Regions from separate parts of the Streptomyces sp. NPDC058751 genome, predicted to be linked through region 1. Evidence: predicted binding sites of a transcription regulator. Region 1 holds the regulator's gene; the other holds the start of a gene.
The links. Region 1 encodes HspR, which represses chaperone genes until heat shock. Its sites were predicted from a motif close to TTGAGNNNNNNNNNCTCAA; they were not measured.
Positions count from the first base shown of each region.

Region 2: the regulator HspR is predicted to act here: its motif matches at 3,062-3,080, upstream of lon (endopeptidase La).

Region 1 is NZ_JBHYPZ010000004.1:276,889-286,900, reverse strand. It holds gene ACFW6B_RS06595 (FG-GAP and VCBS repeat-containing protein) at 1-253, opposite strand, end outside; gene ACFW6B_RS06590 (heterodisulfide reductase-related iron-sulfur binding cluster) at 619-2,895, opposite strand; gene ACFW6B_RS06585 (MraY family glycosyltransferase) at 3,160-4,275, shown strand; gene dnaK (molecular chaperone DnaK) at 4,423-6,267, shown strand; gene grpE (nucleotide exchange factor GrpE) at 6,264-6,923, shown strand; gene dnaJ (molecular chaperone DnaJ) at 6,957-8,144, shown strand; gene ACFW6B_RS06565 (heat shock protein transcriptional repressor HspR) at 8,152-8,604, shown strand; gene ACFW6B_RS06560 (sugar ABC transporter substrate-binding protein) at 9,179-10,012, shown strand, end outside.
Region 2 is NZ_JBHYPZ010000021.1:23,995-34,006, forward strand. It holds gene ACFW6B_RS20265 (ATP-binding protein) at 1-876, opposite strand, end outside; gene ACFW6B_RS20270 (response regulator transcription factor) at 938-1,675, opposite strand; gene ACFW6B_RS20275 (spermidine synthase) at 1,789-2,466, opposite strand; gene ACFW6B_RS20280 (hypothetical protein) at 2,670-2,948, opposite strand; gene lon (endopeptidase La) at 3,103-5,517, shown strand; gene ACFW6B_RS20290 (lysozyme) at 5,608-6,426, opposite strand; gene ACFW6B_RS20295 (MarR family winged helix-turn-helix transcriptional regulator) at 6,726-7,244, shown strand; gene ACFW6B_RS20300 (protein phosphatase 2C domain-containing protein) at 7,633-8,442, opposite strand; gene ACFW6B_RS20305 (nitrate- and nitrite sensing domain-containing protein) at 8,812-10,012, shown strand, end outside.

The DNA.
Region 1 (10,012 bases):
CGGACGACACGCCGGTGGCCGTGCCGTAGAGGGCGACGATCTGGCCGGCGCCCGCGCGGCCGCCGACGTAGGCGCCGTGGGCCGAGAAGGCCACGTCGCCCTTGCCGTCGCCGTTGAAGTCGGCCTGCGGGACCGTGGTGGAGTCCGCGGCGGTCGCGGTCGCGGCCGAGAAGGTCAGAAGGCCGCCCGTCAGAGCGGCGGCGGTCGCCGTCGCGAGGGCGAGGCGCACGTGGCGCGGGTGACGCATGAGCATGCGGGATTCTCCTGCGGCATGCGGGGACGCCGGGTGCGCGTCCCCTGTCGATGGGGAGCCGACCGTCCGCGTTCGCCCGTAGTTGTACGGCGGTTCACTGAACAGATCGGCGAACAGGAGACCTCTGGCGAGGCGCAAGGGTTGTACGTGAGTTCGATCCCGTTCCGGGACCGCCGGGCCGGCCGTGTCCGAGGGGGCGCACGGCCCACGCCCGCGCCGGAAACGGCGACACCCCGTGCTCCGGGGAGCACGGGGTGTCGCCGTGCCTGACGGCCGGGTCAGGCGGCTGTGCCAGACAGTCGTGTCGTCGGACGGTCGGGCCTGACGGCCGGGCCTGACGGCACCGGCCGCCTCACCGGCACCGGCTACTTCACCGGCTCCGGCTCCGGCTCGTTCTCCGACTCGGCCGCGCCCGCCGGGGGCTCTTCCTCAACCGGCGTCTTGACGGATTCGAGGAGGAGCTGGGCGACGTCGACGACCGTGATGGACTCCTTGGCCTTGCCGTCGTTCTTCTTGCCGTTGACCGAGTCGGTCAGCATGACGAGGCAGAACGGGCAGGCGGTGGAGACGATGTCGGGGTTCAGCGACAGGGCCTCGTCGACGCGCTCGTTGTTGATGCGCTTGCCGATCCGCTCCTCCATCCACATCCGCGCGCCGCCGGCGCCGCAGCAGAAGCCGCGCTCCTTGTGGCGGTGCATCTCCTGCTGGCGCAGGCCCGGGACGGCGGACATGATCTCGCGCGGGGGCGTGTAGACCTTGTTGTGGCGGCCCAGGTAGCACGGGTCGTGGTACGTGATCAGACCCTCGACCGGGGTCACCGGCAGCAGCTTGCCCTCGTCGATGAGGTGCTGGAGCAGCTGCGTGTGGTGGATGACCTCGTAGTCGCCGCCGAGCTGCGGGTACTCGTTGCCGATCGTGTTGAGGCAGTGCGGGCAGGTGGCGACGATCTTCTTCGCCGACTTCGGCTTCTTGGTCGACTCGTCCTCGTCGTCCTCGCCGAAGGCCATGTTCAGCGCCGCGACGTTCTCCATGCCGAGCTCCTGGAACAGGGGCTCGTTGCCGAGGCGGCGGGCGGAGTCACCGGTGCACTTCTCGTCGCCGCCCATGATCGCGAACTTGACGCCCGCCATGTGCAGCAGCTCCGCGAAGGCCTTGGTGGTCTTCTTGGCGCGGTCCTCCAGGGCGCCGGCGCAGCCGACCCAGTAGAGGTACTCGACCTCGGAGAGGTCCTCGATGTCCTTGCCGACGACCGGGACCTCGAACTCGACCTCCTTGAGCCACTCCAGGCGCTGCTTCTTCGCCAGGCCCCAGGGGTTGCCCTTCTTCTCCAGGTTCTTGAGCATCGTGCCCGCCTCGGACGGGAACGCGCTCTCGATCATCACCTGGTAGCGGCGCATGTCGACGATGTGGTCGACGTGCTCGATGTCCACCGGGCACTGCTCGACGCAGGCGCCGCAGGTGGTGCAGGACCACAGGACGTCCGGGTCGATGACGCCGTTCTCCTCGGCGGTGCCGATGAGGGGGCGCTCGGCCTCGGCGAGGGCGGCCGCGGGGACGTCCTTGAGCTGCTCCTCGGACGCCTTCTCCTCGCCCTCCATGTTCTTGCCGCCGCCGGCCAGCAGGTACGGGGCCTTGGCGTGCGCGTGGTCGCGCAGCGACATGATCAGCAGCTTGGGGGACAGCGGCTTGCCGGTGTTCCAGGCGGGGCACTGCGACTGGCAGCGGCCGCACTCGGTGCAGGTGGAGAAGTCGAGCAGGCCCTTCCAGGAGAACTGCTCGACCTGGGAGACGCCGAAGACGTCGTCCTCGCCGGGGTCGGTGAAGTCGATGGCCTTGCCGCCGGAGGTCATCGGCTGGAGGCCGCCGAGGGCGGTCCCGCCGGTCGCCTCGCGCTTGAACCAGATGTTCGGGAACCCGAGGAAGCGGTGCCAGGCCACACCCATGTTGGTGTTCAGCGAGACCACGATCATCCAGATGAACGAGGTGCTGATCTTCACCATGGCGGTGAGGTAGATCAGGTTCTGCAGCGTGGTGACGCTCAGGCCCTTGAAGGCCAGGACCAGCGGGTACGAGGCGAAGTACGCGGCCTCGTAGTGCTCCACGTCGTGGATGGCGCCCTCGAGGCCGCGCAGGGCGTAGATCGCGAGGCCGATGGTGAGGATGACGTACTCGACGAAGTAGGCCTGGCCGGCCTTGGAGCCCGCGAAGCGGGACTTGCGGCCCGGGCGGGACGGCAGGTTCAGCAGGCGGATCGCGATGAGCACGGCGATGCCGAGGATCGTCATCACGCCGATGAACTCGATGTACAGCTCGAACGGCAGGAAGCCGCCGATGACCGGCAGCGTCCAGTCGGCCTGGAAGAGCTGGCCGAAGGCCTGGGCGAGGGTCGGCGGCAGGGTCAGGAAGCCGATCGCCACGAACCAGTGGGCGAAGCCCACGATGCCCCAGCGGTTCATCCGCGTGTGGCCGAGGAACTCCCTGACCAGGGTCACGCTGCGCGCGTAGGGGTTGTCGGTCCGGGTACCGGCCGGCACCGGCTGGCCCAGTTTGAAGTACCGGACGAACTGACCGATGGCGCGTGCGAGCAGCGCAACGCCGACCACCGTCAGGACCAGCGACACAATGATCGCGGCGAGTTGCATTCGGGGGCTCCTCGGGCCTGCGAGGCGTTCTTCGAGGCGATCTCGAAGGTGATTACTAAGCGGTAACTTATGCAGTCCGTCTGAGACTACCCACTTCCTCCGCCGCACTGTAGTCAGCGGTGCGGTGATCTGCGTCGCTGAGGGAAGCCTGAGTGGGCGCCCGGGGTGCGGGCAGGCGGTCCCGTTCGCCCGCGTTCGACAGGACACGTAAACCGGATCGTGTTATTCACCCAATACTGTGACAATCACCCCTAAATTGGCGACGTGCTGTACGGAATCGCGGCCGCCGTCGCCGCTCTGCTCCTGACCGCCGCACTCACCGCGCTGCTGCGGTCGCTCTCCCTGCGCCTCGGCCCGGCCGACGGGAGGGGGTTCCCCGCCCGCCGGGCGAGACCCCGGGTGCCCGGGAGGGGGAGACCGGTCCCGCTCCTCGGCGGGGCGGCCGTGGCCGGCGCGACGGCGCTCGTCGGCTGGGCCGGGGACTGGACCGGCGCCGCCCCCCTCGGGCCGGAGACCGGCCGGCTGCTGGCCGTCGCCCTGGCCGTCGCCCTGCTCGGCCTGGCCGCCGACCTGCTGCCCGTACCCCCGGTGGTGTGCGTGGCGGGAGTCGCCGTCGCCGCCGCGCTGACCGTCCCCTACGACGTGCTCGGCCTGCCCGCCGGGATCCTGGCGGTGGTCTGGATCGTCCTCGTCGTCCAGGCGTTCCGCTCGCTGGACCACGCCGACGGGGTGATGGGGACGGTCGGCGTCATCACCGCGTTCGCCCTCGGCGGGTGCGCGGCCGCCGAGCTCATGGACGGGCTCGCGGCGCTGCTCAGCGTGCTGGCCGCCGCCCTCACGGGCTTCCTGATGCACGGATGGCCCCCGGCCCGGAGCGCGCCGGGTCGCTGCGGGTCGCTGTTCGCCGGGTTCCTGCTGGCCTCGGCGATCGTGCGGGTGCACGCGGAGCGGCCCGCCGGATCCGGCCTCGGCGCCGCCTTCGCGCTGACGGCCGTGGCCGGCGCGGACGTCGTCCTGGTCCTGGTCTCGCGGTGGCGGGCGGGGTGCCCGCTGCCGCGCCCGGCGCCCGACCATCTGGTGCACCGGCTGCGGCGGGCGGGGCTCACCCGGCAGGGGGCCCTGGTGGTGACGGGACTGGCCGCGTTCGCGGCCGCGTTCGTCGGACTGGGCATCGACCTCGGGTGGCTGGGGGCCGGGGCCGCCTGGTGGCCGGTGGGCGCCGTGGCGGCGGTCGCCGTCGTGGGGGCCGTGCGTCCCGTGGCGCGCCCGCACCGTGACCGGTCGCGTGCGATCCCGGCACCCGGGGGGCCCGTTCCGAGGCCGTCGGCGCGGCCCGGGCGCCCCCGTCCGGAGGCTCCGGACATGGTGAAGGTGCGCTGACTCTGAGGAAAAGCCGCAGATCAGATGGTCTATGCGTGTAAGGAACGGATAAGAGTTGAGCCCCCACGACTCAGGTCTGTTGACCGAGAGGCGGACGTCGTGCACACTTGAGTCCGTTCCACTCAAGTCATTGCTGGAGGAATCGAAATGGCACGTGCGGTCGGCATCGACCTGGGCACGACTAACTCCGTCGTCAGCGTTCTCGAAGGCGGCGAGCCCACCGTCATCACCAACGCCGAAGGCGCCAGGACCACGCCGTCCGTCGTCGCCTTCGCGAAGAACGGCGAGGTGCTCGTCGGCGAGGTCGCCAAGCGTCAGGCGGTCACCAACGTCGACCGGACCATCCGCTCGGTGAAGCGCCACATGGGCACCGACTGGAAGATCGAGCTCGACGGCAAGAGCTTCAACCCGCAGCAGATGAGCGCCTTCATCCTGCAGAAGCTGAAGCGCGACGCCGAGGCGTACCTGGGCGAGAAGGTGGCCGACGCGGTCATCACCGTCCCGGCGTACTTCAACGACTCCGAGCGCCAGGCGACGAAGGAAGCCGGCGAGATCGCCGGTCTGAACGTCCTTCGCATCGTCAACGAGCCGACCGCCGCCGCCCTGGCGTACGGCCTCGACAAGGACGACCAGACGATCCTCGTCTTCGACCTCGGTGGCGGCACCTTCGACGTGTCCCTCCTGGAGATCGGCGACGGTGTCGTCGAGGTGAAGGCCACCAACGGTGACAACCACCTCGGTGGTGACGACTGGGACCAGCGCGTCGTCGACTACCTGGTGCAGCAGTTCCGCTCCGGCCACGGCGTGGACCTCGCCAAGGACAAGATGGCGCTCCAGCGTCTGCGTGAGGCCGCCGAGAAGGCCAAGATCGAGCTGTCCTCGTCCACCGAGACCTCGATCAACCTGCCCTACATCACGGCTTCCGCCGAGGGCCCGCTGCACCTGGACGAGAAGCTCACGCGCGCCCAGTTCCAGCAGCTGACCGCCGACCTGCTGGAGCGCTGCAAGACGCCGTTCCACAACGTCATCAAGGACGCCGGCATCCAGCTGTCCGAGATCGACCACGTCGTTCTCGTCGGTGGCTCCACCCGCATGCCCGCCGTCGCCGAGCTCGTCAAGGAGCTGACCGGCGGCAACGAGGCCAACAAGGGCGTGAACCCGGACGAGGTCGTCGCCATCGGCGCCGCCCTCCAGGCCGGTGTCCTCAAGGGTGAGGTCAAGGACGTCCTGCTCCTCGACGTGACCCCGCTGTCCCTCGGCATCGAGACCAAGGGCGGCATCATGACGAAGCTCATCGAGCGGAACACGACGATCCCGACCAAGCGGTCCGAGATCTTCACCACCGCCGAGGACAACCAGCCGTCCGTGCAGATCCAGGTCTACCAGGGCGAGCGCGAGATCGCGGCGTACAACAAGAAGCTCGGCATGTTCGAGCTGACCGGTCTGCCGCCGGCCCCGCGCGGTGTCCCGCAGATCGAGGTCGCCTTCGACATCGACGCCAACGGCATCATGCACGTGACCGCGAAGGACCTCGGCACGGGCAAGGAGCAGAAGATGACCGTCACCGGCGGCTCCTCGCTGCCGAGGGACGAGGTCGACCGCATGCGCCAGGAGGCCGAGAAGTACGCGGACGAGGACCACGCCCGCCGCGAGGCCGCCGAGACCCGCAACCAGGGCGAGCAGCTCGTCTACCAGACCGAGAAGTTCCTCAAGGACAACGAGGACAAGGTCCCGGGCGAGATCAAGACCGAGGTCGAGGCGTCCATCGAGGAGCTGAAGGCCGCGCTCAAGGGCGAGGACATCGCCGAGATCCGCACCACCACCGAGAAGGTCGCGGCCGTCTCGCAGAAGCTCGGCCAGGCCATGTACGCCGACGCCCAGGCTTCCCAGGCCGCGGGCGGCGACGCCCACGGTGCCGAGGCCCCGAAGGCCGACGACGACGTCGTCGACGCCGAGATCGTCGACGAGGACCGCCGGGACGGTGCCGCGTGACGGAGGAGACCCCGGGCTTCGAAGAGCAGCCCGACGTCCCTTCAGGCGCCACCTCCGACGACGCCGAGCCGCAGACCGCCACCCCCTCTGCGGAGGGGGCGGCGGCCCCGGACGGGGACGCATCAGCACAGTTGGCCGGCCTGACGGCCCAGCTGGACCAGGCGCGCATGGCACTGACCGAGCGCACCGCGGACCTCCAGCGGCTCCAGGCCGAGTTCCAGAACTACCGCCGCCGCATCGAGCGCGACCGGATCGCGGTCCGGGAGATCGCCATCGCGAACCTCCTGACCGAGCTCCTGCCCGTGCTCGACGACATCGGCCGCGCGCGGGACCACGGGGAGCTCGTCGGCGGGTTCAAGTCCGTCGCCGAGTCCCTGGAGACCGTCGCGGCGAAGATGGGACTCCAGCAGTTCGGCAAGGAGGGCGAGCCCTTCGACCCGACGATCCACGAGGCCCTGATGCACTCGTACGCGCCGGACGTCACGGAGACGACGTGCGTGGCGATTCTGCAGCCGGGGTATCGCTTCGGCGAACGCACCATCCGCCCCGCGCGGGTGGCCGTCGCCGAGCCGCAGCCCGGGGCCCAGCCGGTCAAGGCCGATGAGCAGGCCGAGGCTGCGGACGACAAGGAGAGCGGTGGCCCGGACGAGGGCTGAGCTTGAACGGACGAGGAAGGAGGGACGTCGGGGATGAGCACCAAGGACTTCATCGAGAAGGACTTCTACAAGGTCCTCGGCGTCCCCAAGGACGCCACCGAGGCCGAGATCAAGAAGGCGTACCGGAAGCTCGCCCGCGAGTTCCACCCGGACGCCAACAAGGGCAACGCCAAGGCCGAGGAGCGCTTCAAGGAGATCTCCGAGGCGAACGACGTGCTCGGCGACCCCAAGAAGCGCAAGGAGTACGACGAGGCACGCGCCCTCTTCGGCAACGGTGGCTTCCGTCCGGGTCCCGGCGCCGGCGGCGGCAACTTCAACTTCGACCTGGGCGACCTCTTCGGAGGCGGTGCCCAGGGCCAGGGAGCTGGAGGGGCCGGCGGCTTCGGCGGCGGCATAGGTGACGTCTTCGGGGGCCTGTTCAACCGCGGCGGCGCCACCACGGGCACGCGTACGCAGCCCAGGCGCGGCCAGGACATCGACACGGAGGTCACGCTCTCCTTCACGGAGGCGGTGGACGGCGCGACCGTTCCGCTGCGCATGACCTCGCAGGCGGCCTGCAAGGCCTGCTCGGGCACCGGCGACAAGAACGGCACACCGCGCGTGTGCCCGACCTGTGTCGGCACCGGCCAGGTGGCACGGGGCTCCGGGGGCGGTTTCTCGCTCACGGACCCCTGCCCGGACTGCAAGGGCCGCGGTCTGATCGCCGAGCACCCGTGCATGGAGTGCGCGGGCAGCGGCAGGGCCAAGTCGTCCCGCACGATGCAGGTCCGGATCCCCGCGGGCGTCAGCGACAACCAGCGGATCCGGCTGCGGGGCAAGGGCGCGCCGGGCGAGCGGGGCGGCCCGGCCGGTGACCTGTACGTCACCGTCCACGTGGGCACCCACCCGGTCTTCGGCCGCAAGGACGACAACCTCACCGTCACCGTGCCCGTCACCTTCGCGGAGGCGGCACTGGGCGGTGAGGTCAAGGTGCCGACGCTGGGCGGCCCCCCGGTGACCCTGAAGCTGCCGCCGGGCACGCCCAACGGACGGACCATGCGCGCCCGGGGCAGGGGCGCGGTCCGCAAGGACGGCACCCGGGGAGACCTCCTGGTCACCGTCGAGGTGGCGGTCCCCCAGGACCTGTCCGGCAAGGCTCGTGACGCGCTGGAGGCGTATCGCGAGGCGACCGCGGGTGAGGACCCGCGGGCGGAGCTGTTCCAGGCCGCGAAGGGAGCATGACGGAGCCATGGACACGACCGGTCGTCGACGCAATCCCTACGAGCTGACCGAGGAGACCCCGGTCTACGTCATCTCGGTGGCGGCCCAGCTGTCCGGACTGCACCCGCAGACCCTGCGTCAGTACGACCGGCTCGGTCTGGTCTCTCCCGACCGCACGGCCGGCCGGGGCCGCCGTTACTCGGCCCGTGACATCGAACTGCTGCGTACCGTACAGCAGTTGTCGCAGGACGAGGGCATCAACCTCGCCGGCATCAAGCGCATCATCGAGCTGGAGAACCAGGTGGCCGCGCTCCAGTCCCGTGTCGCGGAGCTGGAGTCGGCCGTCGACGGGGCCGCGGCCGCCATGCGGCAGCGCGAGGCCGCCGTGCACGCCTCCTACCGGCGCGACCTGGTCCCGTACCAGGAGGTCCAGCAGACCAGCGCCCTGGTGGTGTGGCGCCCCAAGCGCGCGTCCGAGTAGTTCCGGCAGTTCTCACGCTCACCCGAAGGGGCCCGGCGGTTCGTCCGAACCGCCGGGCCCCTTCGGGCGTCCACGGCGCCGGAGCCCCGGTTCCGGGTGGTCGCGGAGTCGCGGCCGGCCTTCTTCGAAGTGCCCTGGAACACGGTATTTGCGGTGAAATGTCGTTTATAGGCGGGCGGTGTGCGGTTGGTCACTGCGGAGGCGGCCGGTCCCGCCTCGGCGGGCGGCCCGCCCGCGGTGGCGGGCGCGGGTGCCGAGGGGGTGGCGACCTTCGCGTCAGGGGCTCTGGGCACGTGTTCCTTCCTGTCCACGGATGGTCAACAACGGTTAAAAACCGTCGGGAAGCGCGACCCCTGTGAACGGAAGTTGGTTGGACCTGTGAATGACAGAAGGTGAAGCTGAGGGGATCACTCGGTGGATGGGCGTACTCTTTTCCCGTCGCGTTCACTTGTGGAACACGAAACGCCGTTGCCATCTCGTTAAGTGGTTACTCCTTGACGCTGAGGTGATCGAACGCGTTGGCTTTCAGCCACCTGGGTCGCAATGCTGCAACCTCGCCCGGAAGGCACCTGATGTGAAGACTCGTAACACCGGCCTGCGCCGTACCGTCATAGCCGTGGCGTCGTCCGCCACCGCCCTCACCCTGACCAGCTGTGGCATGGGTGGCATCGGCGGGAGCGGCTCGTCGGCCAGCGCCACGAAGGGCGACGACATCACGGTCGGTCTGCTCCTTCCGGAGAAGCAGAACACCCGTTACGAGAAGTTCGACTACCCGATCATCCGGGAGCAGGTGCGGAAGCTCACCGAGAAGCAGGGTGACGTCCTCTACCTGAACGCCGAGCAGGACGCGGCCAAGCAGCTCCGCCAGATGCAGCAGATGATCGACGACAAGGTCGACGTCATCCTCGTGGACGCGGTGGACTCGGTGACGATCGCCAAGGGCGTGCGCAAGGCGAAGGAGGCCGGGATCCCGGTCATCGCCTACGACCGCCTGGCGCAGGGCCCGATCGACGCGTACATCTCCTTCGACAACGAGCTGGTCGGCGAGACCCAGGGCAAGGCGCTGGTCGCCGCGCTGGGTGCCGACTCGGCCTCGAAGAAGATCATCATGATGAACGGCTCGCTGACCGACCCCAACGCGGCCCAGTTCAAGTCCGGCGCCATGTCCGAGCTCAAGGACAAGGTGATCATCTCCAGCGCGTACGACACCAAGGACTGGAACCCGGTCAACGCCAAGGCCAACATGGAGAAGTCCATCCAGGCGGTCGGTCTGAGCAACATCGCCGGTGTCTACGCCGCCAACGACGGCATCGCGGGCGCGGTCATCGACGCCTTCAAGGCGGCCGGCGTCAGCAAGGTGCCCCCGGTCACCGGCCAGGACTCCGAGCTCATCGCCGTGCAGCGGATC
Region 2 (10,012 bases), on a different contig from region 1:
GCCGCGCCTGGCCCGTACCGTCACCCGGCCGTGCGGCGGGCTGTGCTTGACCGCGTTGTCGATGAGGTTCGCCACGACCTGGTGGATCCGCTCCGGGTCCGCGTGCGCGGTCAGCTCCGGCGGGGACACGTCGAGGTGCAGATGGACGTCCGTACGGGTGTGGCCGCCGCCGGAGCCCGAGGTGAGGTCCGCGCGCGCGGAGGCGACCATGTTGGCCTCCTTCAGCACCCCGGACAGATACGGCCACACCTCGAAACGCCGCCTGCGCAGCGGTACGACGCCGTTGTCCAGCCGGGACAGGTCGAGGAGGGTCTCCACCAGCCGCCCGAGCCGCTCCGTCTGCTTCAGCGCGGTGCGCATCGTCTCGGGATCGGCCTCGGAGACACCGTCCACGACGTTCTCCAGGACGGCGCGGAGCCCCGCGATGGGGGTCCGCAGCTCGTGCGAGACGTTCGCCACGAGCTCCTTGCGCTGACGGTCCTGGGCCTCCAGCTCGTCGGCCATGAGGTTGATCGTCTGGGCCAGGTCGCCCAGCTCGTCCCGCCGGTCGTCGCGCACCCGGCGGGTGTAGTCCCCGTGCCATATGGAGCGGGCCACCGCGTTCATCTCGTCCAGCGGCGCGGTGAGCGAGTGCGCCACGAACTGCGTGATCAGCAGGGTGGCGATCATCGAGAAGACCGTGATGAAGCGGAGCTCCGTCTTGGTGTGCACCGCGATCATCGACAGACCGGTCGTGATGAGCACGGATATGACGACCAGCGCGCCCAGCTTGGTCTTGATCGAGAAGGGCCGCACCTCGCCCCAGGAACCCGAGCTCCTGCGCTCCGCGGACGCGCGCTCGCCGAGCCCGCGTCCCCGCTCTCCGAGTCCGCTCATCACATCAGCCCCTCACGCGGGTCCCGTCGAACGGGTCCCGACGTCTTCTACGAAACCCGGCTCAGGGAGTCGGGGTCTCCAGCGCGTAGCCGACGCCGTGGACCGTACGGATCCGCTCGGCGCCGATCTTGCGGCGCAGCGCCTTGATGTGGCTGTCGACCGTCCGGGTGCCGGAGGCGTCCGCCCAGTCCCACACCTCGGCGAGCAACTGCTCGCGCGAGAGTACGGCACGCGGGGTGTTCGCGAGGCAGACGAGCAGGTCGAACTCGGTCGGGGTGAGGTGGACGTCCTCGCTGCGGACCCGCACCCGGCGCTGCGCGTGGTCGATCTCCAGCTCGCCGAGCCGCAGGATGCCGCTGCGCGGGGTGGAGGCCGCGACCACCGCGCGCTCGACCCTGCGCAGCAGGACGTGCACCCGGGCGGCCAGCTCGCGCATCGAGAACGGCTTGGTCATGTAGTCGTCGGCGCCGACCCCGAGCCCGACCAGCATGTCGGTCTCGTCGTCGCGCGCGGTGAGCATCAGCACCGGCACCGGGCGGGCGGCCTGCACGCGCCGGCAGACCTCCAGACCGTCGAAGCCGGGCAGCATGATGTCGAGGATCAGCAGGTCGGGCTGCCATGCCTCGGCGGTGTCGACGGCGGCCGGGCCGTCGCCCGCGGTTTGCACGAGGAATCCCTCGGCTCGCAGACGGGCCGCGATGGCGTCGACGATCGTGGGGTCGTCCTCGACGACCAGGACCCGGCGCTGAGCGCCCGGGGTCGCCGCCGTGCCGTTCTGGGAGGTGTGTGTCTGCTCCATCGCCCGCCCCTGAAGTGTGCTTTCCGGAATCCGTGGGGTGATCCCATGACTGCGCTTGACGCTTGAATGATCCGCGCCAGGCAAGCAGGGTACGGGCAGTGGGTGCGCCGCGGCTATCCAGGTCTTACCGCGAGGTGCACCACGTCGGGAACGCCTCGGGCAACAGGGATCATTTCGGTGCGCACCCGATGGAATCCGGCATCACGCAGGGTTCCCTCGAACTCCGGGGAGGGCTGCGCCGACCACACGGCGAGGACCCCGCCCGGCCTCAACGCCCTTGCGCAGCTCGCCAGTCCGGACGGTCCGTACAGTCCCGCGTTGCCTTCGGTGACCGTCCAGCCGGGTCCGTTGTCGATGTCGAGGCACAGGGCGTCGAACGTGTCGGAGATCTCGGCGACGTACTCGACGAGATCCCGCTCGACGATGTCGGTGCGCGGATCGGCGAGCGCCCGGGCCGACAGCGCGGCGAGGGGGCCGTCCCGGTGCCAGCCGACGATCGCCCGTTCGCGCTCGACGACGGTGATGCGCCCCCAGCGCCGGTCGGCCGCGGCGTGCGCCAGCGAGAACCCGACGCCCAGCCCGCCGATCAGCACGCTCGGCTCCGGGCGCCCGTCCAGGGCGTCGTACGCCGCGTCCATGAGCAGCCGCTCGGAGCGCCCGTCGGAGGTGTCCATCAGGAAGCACCCGTTGGCGATGATCTGCAGCAGGTCGCCGTGGCGCCGCAGCACGACCTCCCCGTACGGACCCTGGCGGCGGTCGATGACTTCGGGAGTCTCGTACGAGGCGGTCATGGCCGCCATCCTGGCATTTTCACCTGTACGGGTTCCGGGATTTCGCCGGGAACGGCTCTCTCGGCTCCCGGGGTGACGGCGGCCGCACGAGGTTGACGCGTCCCGCAGGCGCCCCTTTCTCCCCTCCCCCGGCGGACGGGAGGCGGCCCGTTGAGCCGTCGGAGGGAGGGTAGGGCGGAGGAGGCCGGGCCGGAGGGGACCGGTCAGCGGTGGTGGGCCCCGTTCTGGGCGTGGGACGCGGAGTGCCACGCCTCCATGCCGGCCAGGGAGGCTTCCTTGGCCTGCCGCCACTTCATGGCCGCCGCCTGCGACGGGGGCACGTCCATGGCGCGGATCATGCGCCGGCCCGCGGAGACCACGGCGCCGGCCGCGATGACCATGCCGGTGCACGCCACCAGGGCGCCGGCCGCGGTGAGCGCGGCGCCGACCGTGACGAGACGGGTGTCGATGTCGAGCTTGTTCTGGGCGAGGTGATGGTTCATGACTCCACCATCCGAGCCGGACGGCCACCCCGCATCCCGGGCGGCCTCCGGGAGCCCGTAAGCGATCGCTCACAGCGAACGGTCATCGGGGAACATTGCGGAGCCCCCGTGCATTGAGTCGGCATAGCTCAACTTGACTGCCGAAGGGGAGATCATGGCTTCGACGTCCGCATCACTCACCCTGCCCGTGCTGCCGCTCGACGACGAGGTGGTGCTGCCCGGGATGGTGGTTCCGCTGGACCTGAACGACACCGATGTGCGCGCCGCGGTGGAGGCAGCCCAGGCCGCCGCCCGTTCAACGCCCGGAAAGCCTCAGGTACTCCTGGTGCCGCGCATCGACGGGACCTACGCGGGCACCGGAGTGCTCGGCACGGTCGAGCAGGTCGGCCGGCTGGCCGACGGTGACCCGGGCGCGCTGATCCGGGGGCGCGGGCGCGTGAGGGTGGGCGCGGGGACCACCGGTCCCGGTGCCGCGCTGTGGGTCGAGGGCACCCGGGTCGAGGAGACCGTGCCCGAACCCCTGCCCGGCAAGGTCGCCGACCTGGTGAAGGAGTACAAGGCCCTGGCCACGAGCTGGCTGCGCAAGCGCGCCGCCTGGCAGGTCGTGGACCGGGTGCAGCAGATCGACGACGTCTCCGCCCTTGCCGACAATTCCGGTTACTCACCCTTCCTCACCGTGGAACAGAAGGTCGAGCTCCTGGAGACCGCCGACCCGGTGGCCCGGCTCAAGCTCGCCACCGAGCAGCTCCGCGAGCACCTCGCCGAGCAGGACGTCGCCGAGTCCATCGCCAAGGACGTCCAGGAGGGCGTCGACAAGCAGCAGCGCGAGTTCCTGCTGCGGCGCCAGCTCGAAGCGGTGCGCAAGGAGCTGCGCGACCTCAAGGGAGAGGGAGGCGAGGACGAGACCGACGACTACCGCGCCCGGGTCGAGGCCGCCGACCTCCCGGAGAACGTCCGCGAGGCGGCGCTCAAGGAGGTCGAGAAGCTGGAGCGGTCCAGTGACCAGTCGCCCGAGGGCGGCTGGATCCGGACCTGGCTCGACACCGTCCTGGAGCTGCCGTGGAACGAACGGACCGAGGACGCGTACGACATCAGGGGCGCCCGGGCCGTGCTCGACGCCGAGCACGCCGGTCTGGAGGACGTGAAGGAGCGCATCACCGAGTACCTGGCCGTGCGCAAGCGGCGCTCGGACCGGGGCCTCGGAGTCGTCGGCGGGCGGCGCGGCGGCGCCGTGCTCGCACTCGTCGGCCCGCCCGGCGTCGGAAAGACCTCGCTCGGCGAGTCCGTCGCCCATGCCATGGGCCGCAAGTTCGTCCGCGTCGCCCTCGGCGGCGTCCGGGACGAGGCCGAGATCCGCGGACACCGCCGTACGTACGTCGGCGCGCTGCCCGGCCGGATCGTCCGAGCGGTCAAGGAGGCCGGGTCGATGAACCCGGTGGTCCTGCTGGACGAGATCGACAAGGTCGGCTCCGACTTCCGGGGCGACCCGGCGGCGGCCCTGCTCGAAGTCCTCGACCCGGCGCAGAACCACACCTTCCGCGACCACTACCTGGAGGTCGAACTCGACCTGTCCGACGTCGTGTTCCTCGCCACGGCCAACGTCCTGGAAGCCATCCCGGAAGCCCTGCTCGACCGCATGGAGCTGGTCCGCCTCGACGGCTACACCGAGGACGAGAAGGTCGTCATCGCCCGGGACCACCTGCTGCCGCGCCAGCTGGAGCGGGCGGGCCTGGAGAAGGGCGAGGTCGTCCTCGACGAGAGCGCGCTGCGCAGGCTCGCGGGGGAGTACACCCGGGAAGCGGGCGTGCGGAACCTGGAGCGGGGCATCGCCCGGTTGCTGCGCAAGGTCGCGGCCCAGCACGAACTGGGCGAGCGGGAGCTGCCGTTCACGGTGACCGACGCCGATCTGCGCGGGCTCATCGGGCGTCCGCACCACGTGCCGGAGTCGGCGCAGGACCCGGCCGAGCGCCGCACGGCGGTGCCCGGTGTCGCCACGGGGCTCGCGGTCACCGGCGCGGGCGGTGACGTCCTCTACGTGGAGGCGTCGCTGGCCGACCCGGAAACGGGCGCGGCCGGACTGACCCTCACCGGCCAGCTCGGCGACGTGATGAAGGAGTCGGCGCAGATCGCGCTCTCCTTCCTGCGCTCGCACGGCGCGGAGCTCGAACTGCCCGTCGGCGACCTGAAGGACCGGGGCGCGCACATCCACTTCCCGGCGGGCGCGGTCCCCAAGGACGGTCCGAGCGCGGGCGTCACGATGACGACCGCCCTGGCGTCGCTGCTGTCGGGCCGGCTGGTGCGCACCGACGTGGCCATGACCGGTGAGGTCTCGCTGACCGGGCGGGTGCTGCCGATCGGCGGGGTGAAGCAGAAGCTGCTCGCCGCGCACCGGGCGGGTGTCACGACCGTGATCATCCCCAAGCGCAACGAGGCCGACCTGGACGACGTCCCGGCCGAGGTCCTGGAGAAGCTCGACGTCCACACCGTCACGGACGTCCGCCAGGTCCTTCAGCTGGCACTCGCGCCGGCGACGAACGGCGCGGTGCCGGAGGTTCCGGTGGCGGCGTGACGGGCTGCCGCCGGAAGGGAAGGCCCGGGTCCCGTGAGGGAGGCCCGGGCCTTCGCCGTACGCCGGCGTCCCGTCGTACGGCGGGTGCTGTCAGCCGTTGGCCAGGGCCTTGACCCGGTCCAGGGCGCCGTTGAACTTGTCGTGGTCCCCGACCGTCGGGCCCGACGACGTGTACTGCCACATCGTGTAGTAACCCCAGCCCGCCGGGAGCGTCCCCGGGTCGGAGGCGTAGCGGGCGATCCACAGGGGGTGGTCGGACGCGAAGCCGCCGTGGTTGCCGGTGCACTGGGTCCACCAGGTCGCGGCCGTGTAGATCACCGCGTCACGGCCGGTCCTGGCCCGGTACTGGGTGAGGAAGCTGCTGATCCAGCTCACCATCGCGCTCTGCGACTTGCCGTAGCAGGCGGCCCCGTACGGGTTCCACTCGATGTCGAGGGTGCCGGGGAGCGTCTTGCCGTCGCCCGACCAGCCGCCGCCGTGGTCGACGAAGTAGTTGGCCTGGGCGGCACCCGTCGTGGTGTCCGGGGTCGCGAAGTGGTACGACCCGCGGATCATGCCGACGTTGTACGCGCCGTTGTACTGCTGGGCGAAGTACGGGTTCGTGTAGTACGTCCCCTCGGTCGCCTTGGTGTAGGCCCATCTGACCCCGCTGTTCCACAGGGTCGACCAGGCGACGTTGCCCTGGTGGCCGGAGACGTCGACGCCTTCCGTCTGGGTGGCGTCACCGGTGGACGGCGTGCCGTCCTGGCCGTCGTGGGCGATGACCCCGGTGCCCATCCGGGCGGAGCCCCGGGCGGGGGTGTCGGCGGCGGAGGAGGGGAGGGCGGAGAGGAGGGAGAAGGCGACGAGCAGGGTTCCTGCCGCGAGCACTCGCAGGCGGCGGGCCGTTCCGGATCTGTGCACGGACATGTGCGTGCCTCCGAAGGGCGAGGGAGCTCCGGAGCCCAGCAGGGGGAGCTCGGTGGAGCTCGGTGGGGGGAAAGCGCGGGCATGCGTGCCCCGGGGGGATCAGGTCGTCCTTGACCTGGGAGTGGCGTGCGCATGCCAGTAAAGGTGTCTGATAAAGAAGCTACGCACGTAGACGACGGCGTGGAAGAGGGGTCGGAGGCTGCCGTTGGTCTACGCCTGCGAAATACTGGCCGAGCTGCGGCAACGGCGAGTTCCGGCAGAAACTTTCAGGATCGGGAAACCGGGTCAGGGGTGCTGACGTGCACGAGGGCGGAAACGACGGCGGACGTCCGGTCGAATCCGGTGTGTCGGGAAATGGTGTGGACCGGCCCGCGGCGCTCGGCGGCGGGGACCGCGAGTTCCTTTCCCTGGAACGCGAGTTGACCGTGTTCCTGCGCCGCGCCCGCGCCAACCAGGGGGAGATGGCCCGCGAGGTCCACCCCGATCTGGAGTCCGCCGCGTACGGACTCCTCGTCAGGCTCGAGGAGTGCGGCCGCCAGCGCGCCACGGAACTCGCCGCCTACATCGGCGTCGGCAAGGCCACGATGTCCCGGCAGCTCCGCGCCCTGGAGGAGCTGGGCCTGGTCGCGCGCGAACCCGACCCCGCCGACGGCCGCGCCTGGCTCGTCCACCTCACCGAGGAGGGCCGCGGCCGTGTCTCCAGCGTCCGCGAGGCCCGCCGTGCCCGCTACGTCCGCCAGCTCGCCCACTGGGACCAGAACGAGGTCGCCGAGCTCGCCCGGCTGCTGAACCAGCTCAACCGCGGCATGGAGAAGTAGCCCCCACCCGGCCGACGCCCGCACACCACCTCCGGCGGGTCCGCCACCGCTTCCCCGGCGGACACCCGGGCCCGCCATCCCCGGCCGACGCCCGGGCCGCGTCCCGGGCCGCCTTCCCGATCGATGTCCGGGCTCGACGCCCCGGTCGACGCCCGTACCGTCGGCTCCGGCCGATGCCGGGCCCGTCGCCTCCCTCCGGCCGGCATCCGTGCCGCCGCTTCCCTGGTGGACGCCTGACCGCTTCCTCGGCCGACGCCCGGGCCCGCCGCCCCGGCCGATGTCCGGGCCGCAGCGCCCGCCGATGTCCGGGCTCGCCGCCCCGGCCGACGCCCGCACCGCCGGCTCCGGCCGATGCCGGGGTCCGTCAGGCCGGCATGCGCGCCGCCGCTCACGGCCCCGTCCGTGCCTCCGGGAGTTCCACGAACACCACCGTCGCGTCGTCGTGCGTCTTGCCCCGCCGGCCCTCCGGCCGCTCCGCGGCCTCCGAGCGCTCCAGGCGCCGTACGCGCTCGACGAGCGAGGCGGAGCCCTCCTCGCGCACCAGCGCGAACAGCTCGGCCCAGTCGCCCGCCCGGAACCTCTCCACCCACCGGGCGGCGCCGTCCGTGAGGGCCGTCAGGGCGCGCACCGAGGACCGGGGGAGGACGCCCGTCACCGCGCGCGAGGCCACCGACGGGTCCGCGGCCGCCGTGAAGAAGCCGCCCTCCATGTTGCGGACGGTGGAGTCGACGACGGCGTCCGAGACGAGGGCCGCGCGCGGCAGGCGCGCGAGACGGTCGTCCATCAGGACGGCGACCTCGCCGGCGGGGGACTCCACCAGCAGGGCCGAGTCCGAGAGGATCAGGTACTCCACCTGCGCCGGGGACCACCGCGCGAGGACCACGGTTGCCTGGGGCGTGCGCGGGTGAGAAAGGTCACAGGTGTCGGCGTGCGCGTCGGCGACGCGGCGAATCGCCCGCGCCAGGACCTCCGAGAGGGGCAAATCCCCCTGCGAAACGGACAGTTCGGTCAGTGCTCCGCCGAGCCGCGCGCAGAACCAGGGCACCGGGTGCACACAGCCGTAGTCGCTCCGGGGCGGCGTCACCCCGTCGAGCAGGACCAGCGAACCGCCCTGTCCTGAAGCGGGAAGCCCGACCGATGCGAAGTCCTCATTGGGGCGGTCCGGGTCTCCGGGCTCCGACACGAGTTCAGTGCGCATTCCGCCAGTCTGCACGAGGGCTTCACAAGGGTGCCCGGAGGACGCCGGGGAACGTCCGACGTGCGGTTCGGCGGCGCGGGCGCCGGGTTTGGCCCGGAATGATCGACTCCGGCAAAACGTGGCGGCGAATATTGCCAAAGCCCGTCCCGGACGTCCAACCGGCCCACCGCACAGGGCGCCCGTGAGCACCTGGGAGACTTGCTCGCCAACTCCCCTCCGATGTTCACTCCTTCGGGTGGCGGGTCAGATGATGCGGGACCACTGCCCACCGGCACTGGGAGGGTCGGGATCCGTACCGGGCGTACGCCGCGATTGACAGGACGTCACCCGGGCCCCAAATGGGTACACGAGTCAGGAATGCGAGCACCGGTGCAGAAGACGCGGCCGAGGCGCACAGGCAAGAAGACGGCCTCCAACTCCACAGAGGGCGGCGTCGTCGGCGACGCCACCGACTCCACGGGCCGGGGCAGGACCGCCCATGTGCGCAACAGGCTGATCGTGGCCGTGGCGGTCGTCGCGGCCGCCATCGCCGGAGCAGGCGCGCCCATGGTGCTGTCGGCCTCACAACAGCTGAACGACTCCCAGAATCTGGTGACGCTCGCCCAGCGCACCCAGCAGGCGCTGACCCTCGCGCACGCGCTGGCCGACGAGCGCGACGAGGTCACCTCCTACGTCGCCGCGGGCAGGCCCAAGACCAAGGCGCCCTCCGAGCAGCGCAGCGCCCAGGTCGACCGGCAGGTCGACGAGCTGCGCTCGGACGCGGACGCCCCCGCCTCGCTGCTCGAGGACCTCGACGGCATCGCGACCCTCAGGCGGGCGGCCCTCACCGGGAAGAGCTCCGCCCTGGAGGCGCACCAGGCGTACTCCGGCACCATCGCCGAGCTCCACGCCCTCGCCGAGGACCTGGCCGACCGGATGCCGCCGCGCGCGGGCTCCGGCTCGCACGCCCTCGCCGAGCTGGACACCGCCGTCCAGCAGTCCGCCGCAGCCCGCGGACTGCTCCTGGCGGCCTTCGGCGTCCCGCACACCACCCAGAGCGTCTACAACCCGGTCACGGGTCTGACGAGCACCACGGCCGTCTCGTCGGCCGCCGACACCAAGCAGCGTGACGCGCTGAGCGCCGCCGCCCAGCAGGCGCGCCTGCGCTCCGACGCGGCGATCGCGGACTTCCGCGAGACCGCGCCCGAGCAGGCCGCGACGTCGTACGACTCCACGGTCACCGGCCCCGACGTCGGCTCCGCGGAGAGGTACCTGGCGAGACTCACCGGGCAGCCCAAGCTCTCCGGCTCCGCGCTCGGCACCGACACCAAGAAGCTGAACGCGGCCCTGTCCGCCCGGATCGACCTGATGCGCGGCGCCGAGGCGTCCCTCAACGAGCACCGCACCAAGGACCTGGAGAAGCTGCGGGACGACGACGTCACCGCGCTGGAGCTGCGCGTCACCCTCCTCGGCGTCCTGATGCTCGTCGCGGCCGGCATGACGATGGCCATGGCCCGCACCCTCACCCGGCCGCTCGCCGTCCTGCGCCTCGGCTCGGCCCGGCTCGCCACCGACCCGGCCGCCGGGGAAC